2 linked regions of the Nodosilinea sp. FACHB-141 genome follow. The protein of the gene in region 1 interacts with the protein of each later gene in a pairwise test. Links are inferred from orthologs where the notes say so. Each region holds a gene or a part of one and is shown on either strand. Other genes may lie near its edges.

The links.
Region 2: the proteins of H6F59_RS05820 (region 1) and H6F59_RS17625 interact in binary tests that used the Escherichia coli proteins (3 or more experiments, as listed by UniProt). The link is inferred for Nodosilinea sp. FACHB-141 from one-to-one orthologs.

What each region holds. Positions count from the first base shown.
Region 1 is NZ_JACJPP010000007.1:523,990-534,438, reverse strand. Bases 5,079-7,963 are described here. They hold H6F59_RS05820 (DNA polymerase III subunit gamma/tau), read right to left. Parts: upstream 7,560-7,963; coding sequence 5,598-7,559; downstream 5,079-5,597. Other genes in these bases: H6F59_RS05815 (hypothetical protein), read right to left, coding at 7,640-7,963; H6F59_RS05825 (phenylpyruvate tautomerase MIF-related protein), read left to right, coding at 5,176-5,529. In the rest of the region: H6F59_RS05855 (hypothetical protein), read right to left, coding at 1-60; H6F59_RS05850 (tetratricopeptide repeat protein), read left to right, coding at 273-1,760; H6F59_RS05845 (DUF3122 domain-containing protein), read left to right, coding at 1,880-2,413; H6F59_RS05840 (DUF6464 family protein), read left to right, coding at 3,210-3,527; H6F59_RS05835 (peroxiredoxin), read left to right, coding at 3,793-4,428; H6F59_RS05830 (flavin reductase family protein), read left to right, coding at 4,551-5,033; more of H6F59_RS05815, read right to left, coding at 7,964-8,071; rnhA (ribonuclease HI), read left to right, coding at 8,241-8,735; gshA (glutamate--cysteine ligase), read left to right, coding at 8,860-10,011; H6F59_RS05800 (tRNA (cytidine(34)-2'-O)-methyltransferase), read left to right, coding at 10,250-10,449. UniProt on the Escherichia coli protein: Part of the beta sliding clamp loading complex, which hydrolyzes ATP to load the beta clamp onto primed DNA to form the DNA replication pre-initiation complex.
Region 2 is NZ_JACJPP010000015.1:313,887-325,504, reverse strand. What follows is about bases 3,269-7,322. They hold H6F59_RS17625 (DNA polymerase III subunit alpha), read left to right. Parts: upstream 3,269-3,603; coding sequence 3,604-7,122; downstream 7,123-7,322. Other genes in these bases: H6F59_RS17620 (PotD/PotF family extracellular solute-binding protein), read right to left, coding at 7,208-7,322. Also shown: H6F59_RS17640 (HD domain-containing protein), read left to right, coding at 1-962; H6F59_RS17635 (hypothetical protein), read right to left, coding at 1,070-2,074; H6F59_RS17630 (DUF1206 domain-containing protein), read right to left, coding at 2,231-3,034; more of H6F59_RS17620, read right to left, coding at 7,323-8,356; H6F59_RS17615 (TMEM14 family protein), read right to left, coding at 8,531-8,863; H6F59_RS17610 (AmpG family muropeptide MFS transporter), read right to left, coding at 8,903-10,255; H6F59_RS17605 (hypothetical protein), read left to right, coding at 10,747-11,618. UniProt on the Escherichia coli protein: DNA polymerase III is a complex, multichain enzyme responsible for most of the replicative synthesis in bacteria. This DNA polymerase also exhibits 3' to 5' exonuclease activity. The alpha chain is the DNA polymerase catalytic subunit.

The sequences.
Region 1 (10,449 bases):
TAGCCCCAGCCACAGCAAGACCCCCAGCAGCAGACCAATGGACCAACGTGCGATCGCCATGTTATCTCCTTGCCACCGCCGCTGCTATGAAGGCAAAAAGCTGACAGCGGGTACTTACAATTCTAGAAAAAACTCTTTAAACCCGTCTCTCAACCAAATAAGCTGACCTATCATTAGCGCCAGGGGCGTGGGTGGGTATGCTGACAAAACAGTCTGCTTAGGGGCAGCACCAGCCTACTGAATCTGCAAAAACCGTCGGTTGAGGGGAAGCCATGAAACTGCATTACGCCATTTTGCTATTGGGTCTGGGCCTAATGATTGGGGCCACCCCTGGGAGGGGCTATGCCCAAGCTCCCGCTGAACCTGAAGTCATGGAACCTGAGGCAGCTGGCCCCGAGGAGATGGACCTCGAAGGCCTTGAGCCTACCCCAGCTGAGCTTGAAGCGCCCGAACCGGAGGCAGCTGAGCCCGGTCTATCGGCTATTGGTGCCTACAACCAGGGGGTGGAACGCTACAACAGCGGTGACTATGACGCTGCCCTCGAATCCTTTGACCTAGCGATCGAAAAGGATCCTAGTCTGGCCAACGCCTACCTCTACCGGGGCCTAATCTACTCTGAGCAGGGCGACTACGATCGCGCCCTCATCGACCTCAACCAGGCCCTCGACCTTGACCCTAGCAACGCTAACGCCCTCTTTGCCCGAGGCAGCATTTACTATCGCCAAGGAGAGTCTAGCCAGGCTCAGGCCGATTTCAACACCGCTCTAGAGCTCAACCCAGATTCTGTAGAAGCTTATCTCTACCGCGGTCTCATCGACAGCGAACAGGGTCGTTACGATCTCGCCATCGAAGATTTTTCCACCGCTATTGAGCTGACTCCCGACAATCCGACAGCCTACGTACTGCGGGGCTTTGCCCTAGAGCAGGAAAACAACTACACCGCAGCCGTTGCTGACTTTAGCAAGGCCATTGAGCTGAACGGCGATCTGCCGCGAGCCTATATGGGGCGCGGTGTGTCCTATTACCACCTAGGATTGTTTGACGCGGCCTTGAGCGACCTCAACGAGGCCGTCAACCGCGACCCTGAACTGGCCCGGGCCTACCTCAACCGTGGCCACGTCTATTTCCGCCAGGGCCGACCTGGGCGGGCTTTACAAGATTTGGATCGTGCCCTTGAGCTCAACCCCGAGCTGACTGAAGCCTACATGAGTCGGGGCACTGTTCGAGCCAGCCAGGGCGACTTGGGCGGAGCCCAGCAAGACTTTGCGCAGGTGCTACAGCTCAATCCTGACTCGGCCATGGCCTACAAACAAAAGGGCGATGCGCTACTACAAGCGGGGGATGCGACCGCCGCGATCGCCGACTATACCGAAGCGCTGTTCCTCGACCCCGCCTACGCGGAAGCTTTTAAGGCTCGGGGCGACGCTCGCCTGTCTACGGGGGATGTTTTTGGTGCGATCGACGATTACAGTCAGGCCCTTGCAGCGCAACCCAGCTACCTAGAGGCCTACTCGGCTCGCGGCTCGGCTTACCTCCAGGTGAACCAGCCCCAGGATGCCTATCAAGATCTCACTCAGGCTATTGTGAGCGCCTCCAACAGCGCCGACCCAAGGCTGTTTTACAACCGAGGGGTGGTACGCGCCCGCTTGGGGGATGATGCCGGTGCTCGCCGCGACTTTGAGCAAGCCGCCCAGCTCTTTTTACAGCAGGGAGAAGCTGCAGGCTATCGACAAACGCTCAACCAGATGAGCCAGTTGTAGAAGGTGAGGATATGAGGAAGGTGAGGATATGGAGGAGATAATAGGCATAGCAGCCGAAGCCGTGGCTGACTTTCCCACCGTCTTCATCTCCTCATCTTCCCTATCTCCCTCATCTCCCCATGCATCACCTCTGGCGTGCCCTGCGGCTGACAGTTCTGGCCCTCCTGCTAGGCTGTTTGCTGCTGCTGGCGTTGGCTGAGCCAGCCCTAGCCTCTATTCACACCTATCACGAGCAGCCTGGGCAAACGACGTACCGTTCGCGCCAGAGCTTGCGTGACCAGAACGACCTAGCTTGGCAGGCTACGGTGTTCAAGCGTTACATCGAAGGTACTCTTCAAGGTACCTACCTACGTTTGGTGGGATTTCCGGGACGGGGAATCACGGATCACAACCGTGACCTAGCCATTGAAACCGGTACTAGTGCCCAATGGCAAGTGCCGCACCAGCTCGACCCTCAAACCCAAGCGCTGCCCGATAGCGTTGCCCAATACAGCATAGATGCCGTGTTGGCCGACCTTCAGCGCCCGATTCCGTTAACGCTGCGGGTGCCACTGCGGGGTGGAGGCACTGCCCAACTAGTTGCGGCTCCCTATGTGGTGGAAGAATGGCTGCAAGTCTACGCCATGGCTGAAGCTGTCAGTATGGCGGATTAGCCAAAAGTGGAGCGCTATGGGATCGAACAGCTTGGCAAAGGGGTTGGGCAAAACCGCTGCGATCGCCGCGTCCATCAGCTATAGCAAAAGAACGAAAAGAACACCCATCTGGCTTTAATCCTTACCTTTTGAGTTCTTCTGACCTAGACCTTACCCGCTATAGCTACTACTTCTGCCACGTCTACAGGCTTGTAGGTAGGAGCTATCGTCTTCAACTCCTCAGGGCTAGGCTATCTAAGGGGAGGTGAGCACCAGAGGGCAGTCTAGCGGAACTGAGATTCCAATATTTGGGTTTTAAAAGTAAAAAGCCGGGAAAGGCGCTATCACTGAGGAGCGAACCTCCACAATGTCCTGTGGCCCTACCCGGTCTTAGCTTTGGAGCACACGCGAGTCTACAGGATGTTTTGATAATCGGCTATATATCAAGATCCGCCAATACATGAAAGTTCTGGAAAGTTCAGGATCTTATTCAGGTGATAGGAAAACAAGGCGATTTTGAGAGAGAACTGGGTCAAAAAGCGTTCCTACCCAAAGTCTAACTATAAATTTACTAAAACAATATCTATAGTCGGGAACTTTCTGGGCGCAAAGGCGTCACCTCTCGCTACATATACATGTAGCCACGACTGGTAGCGACTTCACCTCTGATTTAGCGTAGAAGAGAGGGGCGGCCTTTGTTGGTTTATGTTGCGAAAGACTAAGTAACGCAACGGTACGTACCAATCCCTACCGGCATTGGGCTGGTCTGCCAATTCATCGCGTTAGGATGACCTTGCTAGTTTCGGACGATAGGTTCATGCTCGTCATCATTTTGATTTTCGTTGTCGGTCTTACCCCAGCCCTGGTGTCAGCTTACTTAAGCGTGCGGGCTGACCGAGATGAAAAGTGCGGCAGCAACACTTCAGCTATGCCGACGGCCTTGGGCCAGAGCATGCTCAAGCTGCTCGATGGCAACACCGATATGCACTATGTCGATGGCCTGGGCTATATGATTGGCGACATCACTTGCGATCTAAATGCGCGATCGCCCTACCTGCGATGCGCTATGAATCCTATGGGTCCCTGCGACGGGTGCAGTGCCTATGCGCCTAAGGTTTTCGATCGCCAGTTCTAGGCGTAAGTAATGAGGGTTCCACTAGAGTTTCCCCACTGTGGGGTCGAGCAACGATTTTGAGGCACCTGGGGCATGTCCCTAGGTGTTTCTGTTGTGGGCGCTCAGGAGGTAATCGGGCGATCGCACGTAGCACAAGCGCCTACGCTACAATCCTTAAGATAATCCTCTAAACCCCGACCGGAATACCGGGGTTTGTGGGAGAATAGCGAACGTGAACGCTGAGCAACTTTATTTGCACCCTGTCGAGATTAAACGGAGATTTGAGATGGCGCTTCAACTTGGCGATCAGGTACCTAACTTCACCCAGCAGACCAGCGAGGGTGAGATTGACTTTTATAGCTGGGCTGGTGATAGCTGGGTAGTGCTATTTTCGCACCCCGCTGACTACACCCCCGTCTGCACCACTGAGTTGGGCAGCGTGGCTAGGCTCAAGCCCGAGTTTGACAAGCGCAACGCCAAAGTCATTGCCCTCAGCGTAGACAGCGCTGATTCCCACCAAGGCTGGATTGGCGACATTAACGAAACCCAGGGCGTAAATGTCAACTACCCCATCATTGCCGACGACGATAAAAAGGTCTCCGACCTTTACGGCATGATCCACCCCAACGCCAACGCAAAGGTGACCGTGCGCAGCGTGTTTGTCATTGACCCCAGCAAAAAGCTGCGACTGACCATTACCTATCCGCCGAGCACCGGACGCAACTTTGCTGAAATTTTGCGGGTGATTGACTCGCTACAGCTTACCGACAACTACAGCGTGGCCACTCCCGTCGACTGGAAAGACGGCGACGACGTAGTGGTATCTCCCACCATTCCCACCGAGGAAGCTAAGCAGCGCTTCCCCAAAGGCGTAACCGAAATTAAGCCCTACTTGCGCATGACTCCCCAACCCAACAAATAGGGTTAGGGCATCACACACCACACTAGGCGCACTGCGGTGCGCCTTTTTTATGACCAATTGGGTAGAGTCGGGGGCAAAAGCTGTATTACACTGCCCCTAAAGCTGCATTCTGTAGGTGTCCTGTGCTAGACGAGCAAGCCAAGAAAACCATTTTGCGCAAGATTCCCCATGGACTCTACATCTGTGGCGTTAAAGATGGAGATGATCTCAACGGCTTCACGGCGAGCTGGGTGATGCAGGCCTCCTTCCAGCCCCCCCTGGTGGTAAACTGCGTCAAAAACGACTCCACCTCCCACGCCATGGTGAAATCCAGCGGCGTATTTGCCCTCAGCTTTCTAGAAGCTGGGCAGAAAGAGCTGGCCCAAAACTTCTTTAAGCCCCTGCGCCGGGTGGGCAACAAGTTTGAAGATGTCGAGTTTTACCCCGGTCCTGAAACCGGCTGCCCCATCATCAAAGACACCTTGGGCTACGTGGAATGTCGGGTGGTGGGCGCTGTAGAGCATGGCGACCACACGGTCTTTGTGGGCGAAGTAGTCGGTGCCGCAATTCACCGCGAAGGCGACCCCCTCCTGCTCGAAAGCACCGGCTGGAACTACGGCGGCTAAATGGATAGATGAGTTTTAAGTTCTCAGTTTTGAGTGTTGAGTTTGGGCCTTACTGGTACAACTCAACATTCAAAATTAAGAACTCTTCTCATTCCCCATCTCCCCCACCCTGCCCACCGCCCTCACTCCCCACACCACACCCATGCCTCTAATCAAAGTCCAGACATCCGTCTCCTCTCCCGACCGAGCCGAGGTTGAAGGGCTACTCAAGGAGCTTTCCGCCAGTCTGGCTAACCACCTGGGCAAGCCAGAATCTTACGTAATGACAGCTTTTGAAGCTGACATACCCATGACCTTTGGTGGCACCACAGACCCCGTGTGCTATGTCGAGATCAAAAGCGTGGGCACCATGGGCGGTGCCAAAACCCATGCTATGAGCCAGGAGTTTTGCACCCAGCTAGAGACTGCCCTGGGAGTGCCCAAAAATCGTACCTATATCGAGTTTGCTGATGCCCCCGGTGCCATGTGGGGCTGGAATGGCGGCACCTTTGGCTAAACGAGACCGGCTGATACCGGATCCTGTTTAACTCTGAGTTGAGATTTTAGACGTAGTACTCGATCGCCCTAAAACGGCACGTCTTTGTCGGCATGGGAGGGCTGCTTAGCCGCCGCCTCAGAGGGCTTCAGCAGCGTTGTATCGAGTCCAGGGCTCAGATCTTCGTCCAAATCGACCACCTGCCCATTAAAGAAATGGGCAAAGTTTTTCACGGCTCGGTCAAAGTCACTGGCAATGGCAGGCAGTGATGATGGCGCAGGAGCAGCGGGACTAGTGTCTGCCGCGAGAGCAGGTTCAGGAGTTGCGGCCAATTCTACTGACGCTTCTGCCGAGGGCGTTGAGACGACGGGCGGGGGCGGGGGACTGAGAACAACTGGAGCCGGTGGGGTGATATTTTTCTGCCCCGGCGCCTGGGAAATGTTGGGGGCTGGGGCCTCAGGCTTTGGGTCAGGCAACACCTCTAGGGAAACCTGCACTTTGTGGTTGAGCACCTGCTGAAAGGCCGCTTCTACATTCTCGACTCGGCCCTGGGCCATCTTAAACAGTGGCCTAGAGCTAATGCCCACTCGGGCCACTACACCGTCGAAGAATAGCAAGCTGCCCTGCTGCTGCATCAGGGCACGGGTGCCTAGGGGCTCTAGTACGGCTATCACCTGAAGCCATAGCTGCCCTAAGTTGGGAGCTGGGGTGGCATCGTCTGTGGGTGGTGTGTTTTGGCTATTGTCGGGGGGCGGCTCGGAGGCAGCAGCCGGTACGGGGATGGCTTCGTCTTTTGGCAATGATCCATTGGCAGACCCCGGCGGTGTACCCAAGTTTGAAGGCTCAGGCGGCGGTGCAGGTACTGGTGATAGGGGGCTAATCGGTGGTGCAGGCTGGGGTGTAGGTCTGGGCGCTGAAAGAGGTGCGATCGCTCCGACCGACCGACCCGCCTGACCGGCCAGCGTCGAGGGTAGCAGCCCCAGCAGCGTCACCTCTAGCCACAGCCGAGGCTGGGTGGTGTTTTTGACCTGTCCCTCGGCGCTGCGCAGGTGCTGTTGCCCCAACAGCAGCACCGTTGGATCGAGCGGTTGCACTAGGGTCTGCATGTCGGCCCAGGTGGGGGGCGTGATGGCGACTAGGTCGTGGCGATCACCCGCCGTCTTCGCAATCAGCAGATCGCGGTAGAACCCAGCCAGGTTTTGCAGCACAATCAGCGGTTCCCGACCCCGATCCATCAGCTTGCGGGCACCGTCGAGCACGGCGGTGCCATCGTCGCTGAGGATGGCCTGCACCAGGGCTAGCAGATCGCGCTCAGGTACGGCCCCGACCAGGTCCCACACCGCATCGGCTTCCACAGGAGGCGCTAGCAAACTGAGCTGGTCGAGCAAACTTTGAGCATCGCGCAGTCCCCCCTGAGAAACCTGAGCCACCAGCCGCAGGGCTTCGTCATTGATAACGATGTTTTCCTGATCGGCAATCTTCCGCAGGTGAGCGATCATCGGCTCTAGGGGAATGCGCCGATAGTCAAACCGCTGGCAGCGAGAGATGATCGTCGGCAGCACCCGCTGGGGGTCGGTGGTCGCAAGGATAAACACCACATTGCTGGGCGGCTCTTCCAGGGTTTTGAGCAAAGCATTGAACGCCGCCGTGCTGAGCATGTGGCACTCGTCCACGACGTAAACCTTGTACCGGCACTGCACCGGGGCAAACTGAGCGCGCTCGATCAGCTCACGGATGTTGTCGACCCCGGTGTTGCTGGCGGCGTCGATTTCGATGAAGTCGAGGGCCGAGCCGTTGGTGATCGAGCGACAGGTTTCGCAGATGCCGCAGGGATTAGGGGTGGGATGATCTTGGGCAATGCAGTTGAGCGATTTCGCCAAAATGCGGGCGCTGGAGGTTTTGCCCGTGCCGCGAGGACCGCAGAACAGGTAGGCAGGGGCAATGCGCCGCTGGTTGAGGGCGCTGGTGAGGGTAGTCGCGATCGCATCTTGCCCCACCAGAGCGCCAAAGGTCTGGGGGCGATACTTATGGTGCAGCGGTTCATAGGCCATAGCACTAAGATACCGCGCCCGCCCCTATCTCTGGAGGGTTAACCTGACTCTTCTATCAGGCTGGGGCTAAGCTGGTCTAGTCAGTCTGGAAACTCAATAATTAGGGTTTCCATCTCCGAGGTGGCACACTGGGCGGCCTGCCCCCGAGATGTACACATGCGGGACTGGGTCTGTTGGGCCAGGGCTTTGACGCGTTCGACCGCCGCTGAGATATCTTGCCGTCGCTGGCGATCGCTGCGGGGACAGGGCTGGGGAATGGGCAAAACGACTACGGCGGCCTCAAACTGCCCTTCGGCGGGAGAGTAGCCCTGAAAGTAAGCTAGCGCCAGCCGTCGAAACAGCCCCTGTAAATGGCCCGGCAGATCTTGCTCCACTTGGGCTGGTTTGGCGAGGCAATCGACTAGCTGACCCATAGCGTGGGCAATCAGCATGTTGTCCTGGCCGTTGGTGGGATAAACATCCTTAAGATCTAGCCAGCAAGCCTCAAAAGCTTTTAGTTCTCGTAGCATCATGGGTTTAACTTCACCGTTGGGATAACCGTGACGATAATAGGTGCACCCTGCCCATGACCTGAATGGAGGTTGTCCGGGGAGGACATCCGGTCTTAGCTCTAGAATGCCCCCTAGTACCGCAAAGCCCCCACGGCTGAATTAACGATTTTTTAAGGACGAGATCGAAACAATGGCAATCATTCAGCGAATTTACACCGACGGTGCCTGCTCCGGTAATCCTGGCCCCGGCGGCTGGGGTACGGTGCTGTATCTGGTCGATGGCGGTGTTCACGAGATCGGCGGCGGCGAATCTCCCACCACCAACAACCGCATGGAAATGCAGGCGGCGATCGCTGGGCTGACCCTGCTGCGCAACAGCGGCCAAACCGAGACCGTCACCATTCACACCGACAGCGAGTACGTGCTCAAGGGCATTACCCAGTGGATCGCTGGCTGGAAGCGGCGCGGTTGGGTGAACTCAGCCAAAAAGCCTGTGCTTAACCGCGATCTGTGGGAGGCCCTAGACAGCGTCACCACCGAGGTGAACCAGACCCTCGATCGCCCCTTGCAGTGGATCTACGTGCGCGGCCACTCCGGCGACCCCGGCAACGAGCGCTGCGACACCATTGCCCGCGCTTATGCCGCTAAGCGTGCGATCGCCCTGACGACAGCAGCCCTTTCCTAGCGACCCTCTTGGTCTAGAACCCTCCTCCCCCGGCGCCTGAACGGGGGACCGGGTTGCCGATAGTATGAGAACAGCGATCAACTGACTGAATATATATAGAGTGCCGTCTCCAGCGAGGAATGCCGTGCTGCTGTCCAAAGGGTTTGAAATTGAGATATATACCGGCACCCCCAGCGGGGATGTGGTCGGCCTCTCCGATCGGATTGTGGCGGATCTCAATGGTTTCGTGCGCGAGCCCGACAGCCGCAATGTCGAGTACACCACCCCGCCCCTGTGCCAATACGAGAAGCTGCTATGCGAGCTGGTGCGCCCCCGCCACGAGCTGCGCCATTACCTCAGGGGATTGGGCAACTACACCCTCGTGCCTGGCAGCACCCTAGCCCTCGGCGATACCGATCGCTTCTACCGCTCTGACCCCAGCAACCCCTATCACGCCTACATCGAGCAAACCTACGGCACCACCGTAGTTACCGCCAGTGTCCACATCAACATTGGCATCTCGGATCCGGAAATTCTGATGCGAGCATGTCGTTTAGTGCGGGTCGAAGCCCCCCTGTACCTGGCTCTCACCGCCTCCTCGCCGTTTCTGGGTGGGAAAGCTACGGGCTCTCACTCTAGTCGTTGGCAGGTGTTTCCCAAAACCCCGGCCCACGTGCCCCTGTTCACCAGCCACGCCCACCACATTCAGTGGATGGAAGCCCAGCTGGCAGCAGACACTATGCAAAACGTGCGCCATCTGTGGTCCTCGGTGCGGCCCAACGGCGATCGCCGCCCTTACAACCTCAACCGATTAGAACTGCGCATTTGCGACCTGATCAGCGACCCGGTGGCGCTGCTGGCGGTGGCGGCCCTGCTCGAAGCTCGTCTGATCCAGCTGATTCAAAATCCGGAGTTAGACCCGCTGATCCTGAGTGAGCTACCTCAGGCCAGCCGCAACCATGACCTAGTAGCCCTCACCGATGCCAACGAAATGGCCGCTGCCAGTCAAAGCCTTGAGGCCGAACTGCGCCACTGGCAGAACGGTCGCCCAATTCTTGCCCGAGATTGGATCCAACAGCTTTATGATGAGGTGTGGCCAATCGCCAAAGCCAATGGTCTTAGCTGCTTCCTCAGCCCGGTGAAGAAAATTCTGCGGGAAGGTAACGAAGCCCAGCGGTGGCTGCGGCAGCACGAAGCCGGGCAGCCGGTGCAGCAGGTGATTCAAAATGCGATTGCTGAAGTGGCGGACAGCGAGGGGATCTTAGCTCGCGATCTGTGCGAACCCTGCGCCGCTTAGGGGAAGTTTCTTAGGGTTAGCGCCGCGATCGCGGCCTTCTAAGTAAAAATTTACTTATAGGTGCAATAAGGAAAGCTTTCTTCAGTAGAACCCGATCCCCTTTTTCCAATCAGTTTCCGCACAGGGTAAAACTACTGAGGGAAGTATTAATAAAATCTATATCCCCTAGACATTTCCACCGCTGCCCTAAATTCATCCCTCACTCGCTGTTCCATTTGGTATTTTGGTTCTCCTATCTATGCCCACCATTGTTTTAGTCACGCCCCAGATCCCCCCCAATACAGGGAATATCGCCCGCACCTGCGCCGCCACGACCACTCCTCTACACCTCGTTGGCCCCCTGGGGTTTGACCTCAGCGATCGCGCCCTTAAGCGAGCCGGGCTCGACTACTGGCCTCAAGTCAACCTCACTCTGCACACCGACTGGGATACTTTCTA
Region 2 (11,618 bases), on another replicon or contig:
ACACCGCCGAAGAGGTGTTTGGCCTTCAGCACGAGCACTGGACCCGCCGCATGATTCGCGAACTGCCGGAGATTCACGATGCCCTAGAGGCGCGGGCCGAGGGGCTGGCGGCAGCCGTGGACCAGGTCTACACCCACGAGCACCCCGTCGCGCTGGTGTGGCAGCTGGTGTCGAGTCAGCTGGACTGCGATCGCCTCGACTACCTGCTGCGCGATAGCTACTTCACTGGGGCTAGCTATGGCCAGCTCGATCTCGATCGCATTTTGATGGCCCTGCGGTTTGAGCCCCAGAGCGGTCGGCTGGTGGTGGCTCATAAGGGATTGTCTGCGATCGAGCACTACCTGGTGGTGCGCCACTTTATGTATGTGCAGGTGTACAACCACCCCAAAAATATTTCCGTTACCTGGCTGCTAGAGCGGGCCTTTGAGCGGGCCAGAGCCGATTTACTCGTTGGCAAGCTAGAGGCTGATCCTACGGTGACCGCTTGGCTGCTCACCCCCGATCGCCCACTCTCCCTAGATACCTATCTGGCCGGTGACGATATTGTGTTCACCTACCACCTCCAGCGATGGCGGCACAGCCCTGACCCGTTGCTAGCTGACCTGTGCCGCCGCTACCTCGATCGCGATCTACTCAAGACCTTGGAAATCACCCGGCTCTCAGCGGACCAGCAGAATGACTTTCTCCACGCAGTTCGCACCCATTTAGAGCAGCAGGGTTACAGCGGCGAAAACTACAGCGGTCTGCGCCGCACTTGGAGCCGAGGTTATACCACCTATAACGAAGGCATTTGCCTGCACAGCGACAACGCCTTTACCGACATCAAAGATATCTCGCCTCTGGTGCAGGCCCTTAGCCAGTCCTATGAGCGCACCTGGCTGCTCTACCCGCGCGAGATTCATCCCTGGCTGCGCCAAACTTGGGCCACCTACAACTCTGGAGTAGTTTCAGAAGCAGAATAAGCTATAGCAACAGAGCGAAAATAGAAGAGCGAAAAAATGTTTGGCATGGTCAAATCCTGACGTTTTGGGATACGCCAATCAGACTTTTTTCTTTAAAGTTTGTTTTCCTAAAGGTCGTTGCAATCAACTCTCGCCAAATTTTGCGATGGCAAAGGCGGTACTAGTTCAACCAGCGCTAACAGCGTTAAACTCAAAGGCCACAAAAAATACTGTAGAAATAGCACTGAGTTGAAGTAAAGAAACACCATCATTACCACAGCGGAGGAAGCCAAGATAGTGATTCTTTCTTTCCAGAAGCTCAGATAAACCAGCCCCATCAGCAATAGCATCAGCAGCTTAGCCTTTAGACCTACCAACCAAGGCATGTTTTGAGAGAAAATCACGTCAAGGGAAGGCGCACCTTCAACATGCAAGCTGCCGGCACGAGTAGCCGAAAAGAGAATGGACTTAAAAAAACCTTCCGTATTCCAGAATAAAAACGGTAGCGAGGTTAAAACTGGAACACTTAGGATGATCAGAAAGCTCCAACCTACTGTTTGAATTCGTCTATCTTTAGTGCCGTTGACCCAGAGGTGGACCAAATAAAGTGGCAGCAGGAAGATCGCAATCTGTTTGATCCCTAGGGAAATGCTAAAGGCCAGCAATGACAGCCTGGGTTTCTCTGTCAAGAGCACTAAAGAAAGCATCAAAAAAAAGACGGCTGCGAATTCAAGATGGTGAACCCTTGTAACATAGACGCTCCATCGACCCAACAGGAGAATAGCGGAGGCGGTAAAACCGAGCAGCCACAGGCCTCGCGCACAGAAATATCTCAATGCCAAGGCGACTATGCCCATGTGAAACGAAAACGAAAGCGGTCGCCATAAATAGAGCCAGTCTAAAAATTCTGAAAACCCAATTTTTTGAACCAGGGCAGAGAGGAGATAGGCCAAAGGAAAGTAGGTGGCGTACTTATCGTTGTCCCTCATGTCGCTAGCCAAAACTCTGGTGTAGGGGTTTTCTCCAGCAATAATTCTTTTGCCTTCTAGCCAGATGTAGTAAATGTCTTCACCCATCAAATCGTTGGCGGGTGTAAACCAAAAGCTAATATGCATTAGCAGGCCCGTGACCATTAGTGGCAGGAGCGCTAGCCAATAGCGTTTATCCCATCTGTGTCGCTGTAGCATAGCTAATTGCTCATCTCAAACCTACTGGTATAGCGACCCTACAAGCTGACGACTTTAGTTTTTCCAAAATGGCTCATTGCTGGTATTTGCAATTCGCAGAGATTAATCGTTTTTGGCTGCGGCTGGCGGGTTGAGCGTTGGAAACTGGCGATAGCAGGCTGCAACAATCATATAGACGGCGTAGGCCAAAAAGCCAAATGCGATCGCGCCCAGCCAGTATTCGCCCAAAAATTCTTCATCTAGCTCGTCAAACACATTGCCCAGCCCACCGGCAGATTTATCGTCAACCAGATAGGCGGCTTTGATCAGGTATGCCCCAATTAAAACGAAGCCAACTCCGCGAGCCGTAATGCCAACTTTGCCGATGACTATTACCCATCGCCTAATAGGGCGAGAGAGGTCGCGATGAAAATCGTTGATGTAGCCACCGGAGGCGGCCCCGTAAATATAGAGGCAACCCACTGCCATAACGCCAAAACCAGCGCCCAAAAGCATCCAGGGGCCTACCTCTCGCTCAAATAGAACGGAGGCCAGACCTTCTATCGTGTCGTCAAAATCGACAACCAAGTTAAGGGACAGTTTAGCCGCGCTCCGAGCAAGGCCTAGGTAGGTTAGACCACTGACAACATAGCCGCAGCGCTGGAGCACCTGGCGAATGTTCAACGCTTCTGTCTGACCCGGGTCAATACTGGCCTGTATTGAGCGCCACAGAACATAACCAAGCAGGCCAAACGCTAGCAGTCCAAGTATCCCACTACCCAAGGGCCAACGCTCCAGGTCGGCGAGCACCGCCTCACTACCCGCCACGATAGGCTGGTCGTGAATAATATCGTTGAGGGCGAATAGACCGATCAGGCCATAGAACGCGCCTTTGGTGCCATGGCCCAAACGCATATACCATCGCACCCAGGGCCGTTTGAAAAGTTTTAAGAGCTGCCGCTGTGCTAAACGAACTAAGCCCTGTAAAAGCGCCAGTATCAGCTTGACATTACCCATTGAAGCGCTGTGCCAGCCAAGCCAGATCAATCTGTAAGCCGATCAAGTTAGTCCCTCGACTCAAATAGTTTTCAGGCTTAAGTCTATCTGCCTGGCCATGGAGTTGAGCGTTTATCGCCAGCTTTATTCGTTCAAGTGGCAAAAGCAGCGATCGCGAGCCGGTTTCTGAAGTGAGCTTGAACTGGGTACGGTTGCTTACGGTTTAGACCTGATTTAGCCGGCTTTCCTCAGGCATCCCTAGCGACGCCAGACGCCACTAGAGCGATCAAGCTGCTGCCGCCTGACCTGGGACCTTGGCCGCGAGGGCAAGATCTAGGGCACGCCATATATGGCGGTTTAAATTTCTATATTTCTTGAGATTCGCTAGATGTAGTTCTATAATCCGCTAACCTTAGGAGCAGCTTGGGGGCCTTCGGGTTGAGGAAAACCTGACTCCTAACCCGCTGATGCAGTAAGATGTACTATTATACCGCGGCGCTATGTCCTTTGTTGGTCTCCACATCCACAGTGCCTACAGCCTACTTGACGGGGCCAGCCAGCTGCCCCAGCTAGTAGCGCGGGCTAAGGAATTGGATATGCCGGCGATCGCTCTCACCGACCACGGGGTGATGTATGGCGCGATCGAGCTGATTAAGGTCTGTAAAGGGGTGGGCATCAAGCCGATCATCGGCAACGAGATGTACCTAATCAACGGCGACATTTCGCAGCAGCAGCGCCGCCCCCGCTACCACCAGGTGGTGTTAGCCAAAAATACCCAAGGCTACAAAAACCTGGTCAAGCTCACCACTATCTCTCACCTACAGGGAGTACAGGGCAAGGGCATTTTTTCGCGCCCCTGCATTAACAAAGACCTGCTAGAGCAGTATCACGAAGGGTTGATCGTCACTAGCGCCTGCCTTGGTGGCGAAGTACCCCAGGCGATTTTGCAGAAGCGGCCCGATGTGGCCCGCAAGGTGGCCCAGTGGTACAAAGACCTGTTCGGCGAAGACTACTACCTCGAAATTCAAGACCACGGCTCTCCTGAGGACCGGGTGGTGAATGTGGAGCTGCTGAAGATCGCCCGCGAGATGGACATAAAAGTCATCTGCACCAACGACTCCCACTACATCTCCTGCAACGATGTGGAGGCCCACGACGCGCTGCTTTGCATTCAGACCGGCAAGCTGCTGACCGAGGATAAGCGCCTGCGCTACAGCGGCACAGAATACCTAAAGTCTGCCGATGAGATGCGGCAGCTGTTCCGCGATCACATTGAGCCGGAGGTGATTGAGGAATCGATCGCCAACACCCTTGAAGTTGCTGACAAGATCGAAGAGTACACCGGCATCCTCGGTCAGTCGCGCATTCCTGACTTCCCCATTCCCGCTGAGTTTAATGAGGATGCTGGGGCCTACATGGGTCATGTGGCGCGGGAGGGGCTGGTCAAACGGATGAAAGTGGCCAGCTACGAGGAGATTGAGCAGGAATACCGCGATCGCCTCGAATACGAAATCGAGATGATGATCCAGATGGGCTTCCCCACCTACTTTCTAGTGGTGTGGGACTACATCCGCTTTGCCCGCGACAACAACATCCCCGTCGGGCCAGGACGCGGCTCGGCAGCGGGGTCGCTAGTGGCCTACGCCATGGAAATCACCAACATCGACCCGATCCACCACGGGCTGCTGTTCGAGCGTTTTTTGAACCCCGAGCGCAAGTCGATGCCGGATATTGACACCGACTTCTGCATCGATCGCCGCGACGAGGTGATCAAGTACGTCACCCGCCGCTACGGCGAGGAGCGGGTAGCGCAGATTATCACCTTCAACCGTATGACCTCCAAGGCGGTGCTCAAGGATGTAGCGCGGGTGATCGACATCCCCTACGCCGAGTCAGATCGGATGGCGAAGCTAATCCCTGTAGCACGGGGCAAGCCCACCAAACTCAAGGTGATGATCTCCGACGATACTCCCGCGCCGGAGTTCAAAGAAAAGTACGACAACGACCCCCAAACCCGCCGATGGATCGACATGGCCCTGCGCATTGAGGGCACCAACAAAACCTTTGGCATGCACGCCGCTGGGGTGGTGATCTCCAAAGACCCCCTCGACGAAATTGTGCCCCTACAGCGCAACAACGACGGTCAGGTGATCACCCAGTACTACATGGAGGATGTAGAAGCCCTGGGCCTGCTAAAAATGGACTTTTTGGGTCTGCGCAACCTGACCATGATCCAAAAAACCCTGGAGCTGATCGAGGCGACCCACGGCACCAAGATCGACCCCGACGACCTGCCCATAGACGACCCGGCCACCTACAAGCTGCTGGAGCGTGGCGATCTGGGCGGCGTCTTTCAACTTGAGTCGTCGGGCATGCGCCAGATCGTGAAAGATCTCAAGCCATCCGGTTTAGAAGATATTTCCTCAGTGCTGGCTCTCTATCGACCGGGGCCGCTGGATGCGGGGCTGATTCCCAAATTCATCAATCGCAAGCACGGGCGCGAAAAAATTGACTTTGCCGACGAAATTCTGAAGCCGATTCTCAGTGAGACCTACGGCATCATGGTCTACCAGGAGCAGATCATGAAAATTGCCCAGGATATGGGCGGCTACTCCCTTGGTCAGGCCGACCTGCTGCGGCGGGCCATGGGTAAAAAGAAAATGTCGGAGATGCTCAAGCACCAGGAGAACTTTGTCAACGGCGCGATGCAGAAAGGCGTCGGCAAAAAAGTGGCGACAGAACTCTGGGACCAGATGGTGAAGTTCGCCGAATACTGCTTCAACAAGTCGCACTCCACCGCCTACGGGTTTGTTACCTTTCAGACCGCTTACCTGAAGGCTAACTATCCTGTGGAGTATATGGCGGCGCTGCTGACCTCCAATAGCGGCGACCAGGACAAGGTGCAAATGCACATCGGCAACTGCATTGCCATGGGCATTGAGGTGCTGCCGCCGGATATCAACCGATCGCTAGTCGACTTCACCCCCGAGGGCAAAAGCATTTTGTTTGGCCTCTCAGCGGTGCGCAACGTGGGTCTAGGCGCGATCGAGTGCGTTCTAAAGAATCGCGAGGCGGAGGGGCCGTTTAATTCGCTGGCGGAACTGTGCGATCGCGTCGATCTCCATTCCGTCAACCGCCGAGCGCTAGAATCGCTGATTCTGGCGGGGGCGCTGGATAAGCTTGACCCCAACCGCAATCAGCTCATGCAGGATCTGGAGCTGGTGCTCGACTGGGCCCAGAGCCGGGCGAAGGATCGCGAAATTGGCCAGGGCAACTTGTTTGACATGATGCTGGGCGGTGGCGATACCCAGAGCGCCACCCCTTCGGCGGGCTACGAAACTGCGCCTAAAGCAGCGCTAGTAGCCGACTTTGAAGCCCAGGAAAAACTGCGGCAGGAAAAAGAGCTGCTGGGCTTCTACATCTCTGACCATCCGCTCAAGTCGGTGCAGCGATCGGCGCGGGTGCTGGCCCCAATTAACCTGGCAGAGCTACATGAGCAGCCGGATAACGTAACTTTGAGTGCGATCGTGATTCTCGCCAGCGTCAAGCCGGTGGTGACGAAGAAGGGGGATCGGATGGCGATCGTCCAGCTCGAAGATTTAACGGGGCAGTCAGAAGCCGTCGTCTTTCCCAAATCCTTTGAGCGCATTGGCCAGCACATTGTCGCCGACAAGCGGCTGATGATTTGGGGCAAGGTCGATCGCCGCGACGATCGCGTGCAGTTCATCATTGACGATGCCGAATCAATTGAAGATGTTCGCATGGTGATGGTGGAGCTAGACCCGCGCCTGGCGGGCGACATCGAGCAGCAGCACCGCCTGCGCAACGTGATTCGCAACAACCAGGGCGACGACCCCAAGTATGCGCGGGTGCCGGTGATTGCGGTGATTGGGGCTAACCAGCAGCGCCAGTTTGTGCGGCTGGGGGCGCAGTTTCGCGTGAAGGATCCGGAGGCAGCAGTGAATGCGCTAGTGAATGCTAACTTTCAGGCGAGGGCAACGCCGCTGATTAGCGCGTGAATTCCTTGTCGAGAGATCCGGTTCCTTTTGCATGTAGCCGATGAGTTGGCATTGCACAAAAGGGACCAGGTTTCGGGCGAGGTCGCTAAGCGCTGGTTAATTCAGTCCAGTAGCGATCGAATAGGTCAGACGTAGCTGTATCAAGCGGAGCAATGCCCTCGCAGTTAGCCAGGACCGACTCTGGCGGAAACAGGGTTTCGCTGTCTTGCAGTTCGGCGGGCAGCAGCTCAAACGCCGACTTGCTGGGGGTGGCAAAGCCCAGCTTCTGTACAGCAAAGGCAGCGTTCTCAGGCTCGAGCATGAAGTTGAGCCAAGCGTAGGCGGCCTCTGGGTTCGGCGCGGTTTTGGGAATCGCGATCGCATCGGTCCACAGGGAGCTGCCAGAGGTGGGGATGACGTAGCGCAGGTTGGGGTGCTCGGCGGGGAGGGCGTTGCCCAAGTGCGAGTAGGTCATGCAGAGGTCGAGGTCACCTGCGATCAGGGAGTCTTCCCAGCCAAAACTTGAGAATTGGGCGATCGCCGGTTTCAGCTCCTGCAACCGCTTGAACGCAGCCTCGATCTGTCCAGGGTCAGTCGTGTTGTAGGAATAACCCAGCGAGGCCAGGGTCGCCCCTAGGGTCTCACGGACGTCGTCGAGTAGGGTGAGCCGGCCTGTCAAGGCGTCTTGCCGCTCCCATAGATAAGCCCAGTCCGCAGGGGGCGGACTGAGTTTGGTAGTGTCGTAGATCAGCCCAGTGGTACCCCAGCTGAGCGGGATGCTGTGGGCATTGTTGGGGTCGTAGGTGGGGTTTTGCCAAGGGCCGCGCAGGTCTTCTAAGCCAGTCAGTTTGCTGTGGTCGAGGGTCGCCAACAGCCCTAGCTCAATCATCTGCTGCACCATGTAGTCGGAGGGATACAGAATGCTGAACTGCTGCCCGCCGCCCGCCTGGATTTTCGCCAGCATAGTCTCGTTAGAGTCGTAGGTCTGCACCTCGATGGGGATGCCGGTGGCCTGGGTGAAGCGATCGTAGACCTCACCATCGACGTAGTCAGACCAGGTGTAAATATAGAGCGGTTTGTTAGTGCCGTCGGTGGGAGCGCCGTCCGGATCGGAGGTATTGGTGCCCGACTGTCGGCAGTTCGCCAGGGCTAAGCTGGACACTGTAGCCGTTGAAAATTGCAGAAATCGCCGCCGGGAGAAATGATACGGGCGCGATCGCCCCACTGAGCGGGTCTTTGACCAACGAACGGTCATACTTCCTCAAGGATTCTCAAATATGGGCATTAGTCTACACCCACGAGAATCTAGCGGCACAGTCCACCAGTCATTAACGGCTGGTAGGTTGACTCCGCAGAAGGCCAGCGACCTTTCTTGCCAGCCGCAGCTCACTTTCGCCTCATCAGGGTTGGAACTGGCTCGACTTCAAATTTATACGGCCAACGCAACGCCAAACAGAACCGCACAAAACAGACTCACGATCGCCATCAGTCCGGCGGGCATGAATTTGTTGGTTTTGCGGAAGCGCAGGCCAAAGACGACAAGGAGCGCGATCGCAAGGCAGATGGCCAGAGTTATACCGGCGTTGTAGCTGTTGCTCAGGGTGATCCACCAGGCGATGAGCAAGGCTGCGCCGCTAATTAGCCCAGAAATAAGAGAGGGTTTACTGCGAGCTTTCACATAGCCCATTACGCCCCCGGCTATGACCAGCACGGCGTAGAGCAAGAGCACCCAGGGCGCGATCGCAACGATCAGAAAGAGCATATCCGCACTCCAGCAACGTCTTGCTTCAAGCGTACTGTGTTAATCGACCTCCTCGCGATCGTGCCAGGGGGCAAACACAGGCAACAGCATCAATCCTGGCAGGGCGGCGAGCAGCGTAATTCCAAAGAATAGGGGCCAGCCCTGTTGAGTAGCCCCTCCTAAAGTGGGTGTCGCAGCCAGGTTGGGGTTGCTCTGCACAAACTGCTGTAAGCGCTGGGCAAGTTCACCGCTGGCGGGGCCAGCGATCAAATCGCGCCCCACCGCCATCAGGCTAGAGAGCAGGGCAAACTGGGTGGCAGAAAAGCGGGCATTACACAGACTCATTAGAAAACCGACAAAGCCCGCCGTTCCCAGCCCAGCGCAAAAGTTTTCGACGTTGATAGCTAGCACCATGACCAGGTAATTTTTGCCGACGATCGCCAGAATCAGATAGCCCAAATTGCTCAGGGCCTGAAGCCCGCCAAAAATCCACAGGGAGCGGTTGATGCCCAGCTGGCTGAGGGCCGCTCCGCCCGCCAGAGTGCCGACGATGGTGGCCACTAGCCCCAGCCCCTGACGAATCGTGCCAATGTCGGTATCTGAAAAGCCCAACCCCTGGTCGCCCAAAAAGGGAATGGCCATTTTCGCCGTCAGATTATCGCCCAGCTTGTAGAGCAGAATGAACAGCAGCACGGCGATCGTGCGCTGTACCCCCAAGCGGCTAAAAAACTCGCCAAAGGGTTGCACCACCGCTTGCCTTAATGAGTCGGGCGGGTGCACGGCGCGCACCGGCTCCGGTGCCCACAGCGAGACCAGCACCCCCAGCCCCATCAGCCCGGCCATCACCCCGTAGACCCAGGGCCAGGTAATGCGATCGGCCAGAATGAAGGCCATCGCCCCGGTCAGCAAAATGGCGATCCGGTAGCCCAAGACGTAGGTGGCGGCCCCGGCCCCCATTTCGCGCTCCTCTAGCACATCGGTGCGGTAGGCATCAATGGCGATGTCTTGGGTGGCGCTGAGAAAGGTAATCCCTAGGGCGATCAGGGCGACGAGCTGCAGCACCGAGGCTGGCGTGGGCGAAGGACCAACGGCGATCGCGGCCATTTGCACGGCGAGAATTGCGATCGTCATTACCAGCCCTAGCTGCCCGATCACCATCCAGCCCCGCCGTCGGCCCAAGCGAGGGGGTACGAAGCGATCGAGAAAGGGCGACCACAAAAATTTGAGCGAGTAGGGCAGGCTAATCAAGCTGAACCAGCCGATGGTTCGCAGATCGAGCTGAGCCTTGGTCATCCAGCCCCGGAAGGCGTCATCCATCAGGGCGTAAGGCAGCCCCGAGGCAATGCCTAGCAGCAGAATGGCCGCCATCTTGCGACTTTGAAAAACCTGAACTAAGGAGTGAGTAGCTTTCACGAGGTTGCAGACCGGATGTTGGCTGGGGATGACATCAGAGCAAGATACTAGCAGATTAGGTCGCTTAGCTCGGGATCGCCTTTGCCGACTAATCCGCTCAGGCCCTGTAGCGCTCGATAAGTTGTGGCACTGGACCAGCTGAGTGGAGTCTTGCGGCACTAGCGCTATCACAAAGCCGCCTTCAAATAAGAGCTACTAGGGCGTTGGTTAGGGAGTTCGCGCTGATGGGCCACGCGGGGGATGCTGGGCGATCGCCCCCTCAAACTTAGCCCTCGGCCACCGCCATATCAAAAACGACGTTGACGATCAGGGCTAGAGAAATCAGCCGTTTTTTCCAAAGAGCTAGGCCTGTCTGGGTTTGACGCTGGCGGGACGATTTAGCGACGGTCTGACGACGGCCTCCTATCTAAGCTGAAAACAAGTTAAACCAACGGCCCTAGGGAACTGACCCGATCGCCGTGGCGAACCCCCATTCACGTTCAGGAGATCCTATGACCGCAGCAACCGTTCCGAAACACAGCTACCCGGCGATTCTTAAAGATGCCGCGCGGGTGGCCTGGCAGGTGGAAGACCTGATTGGCCCCCATCGGCCCCTCGACTTTACCCGACCCTTTTTGCCTGAGGCGCTGGTGCAAGCCAAGGCGATTCCGGGTTTGGATGCCGAGGCCGCCCGATTGCTCAACCAGATTCGCAGTAACAGCTATCTGCACCTGTTTGGGCTGGTGGAAGAGTTCATTCTGCCCCTGGTGGTTGACCACGCCAAAACCTTGGGCTGTGATGATATTGCGGCCACCCAGGCCTACCTGGGCTTTGCCACCGAAGAAAGCAAGCACATTCGCCTGTTTCGCGAGTTTGCGGCCGCCTTTGAGGCCGGGTTTGGCCACCGCTGCGAGGTGATTGGACCGCCCCAAGCAATCGCAGATTTCGTGCTCAGCCACAGCCCTCTGGGCGTGGCCCTGGTGACTCTGCACATCGAGTGGATGACCCAGCGGCACTTTCTCGAAAGCGTTCGTCACCAGCAGGATGCCCTCGACCCGCAGTTTTGCAGTCTGCTAAAGCACCACTGGCAAGAGGAGGCCCAGCACGCTCGCCTGGATGCCCTGATGGTTGGGTCGATGGCTCAAACCATGGATGCCCGCGGCATCGCCACTGCTATTGACGACTACATAGCCATCATTCGCTATCTCTATCAGGGCTTTAAGGCCCAGGTGCAGCTGGATATTGCCAGCCTGGAACGGGTCACAGAGCGCACCTTTTCTGCCCCCAAACGGAATGAGATGCAGCGCATTCAAGAGCGATCGTACCAAAACGCGTTTTTGATCGCGGGCATGACCCATCCCAGCTTTGAGCAGAGCGTGCGAGC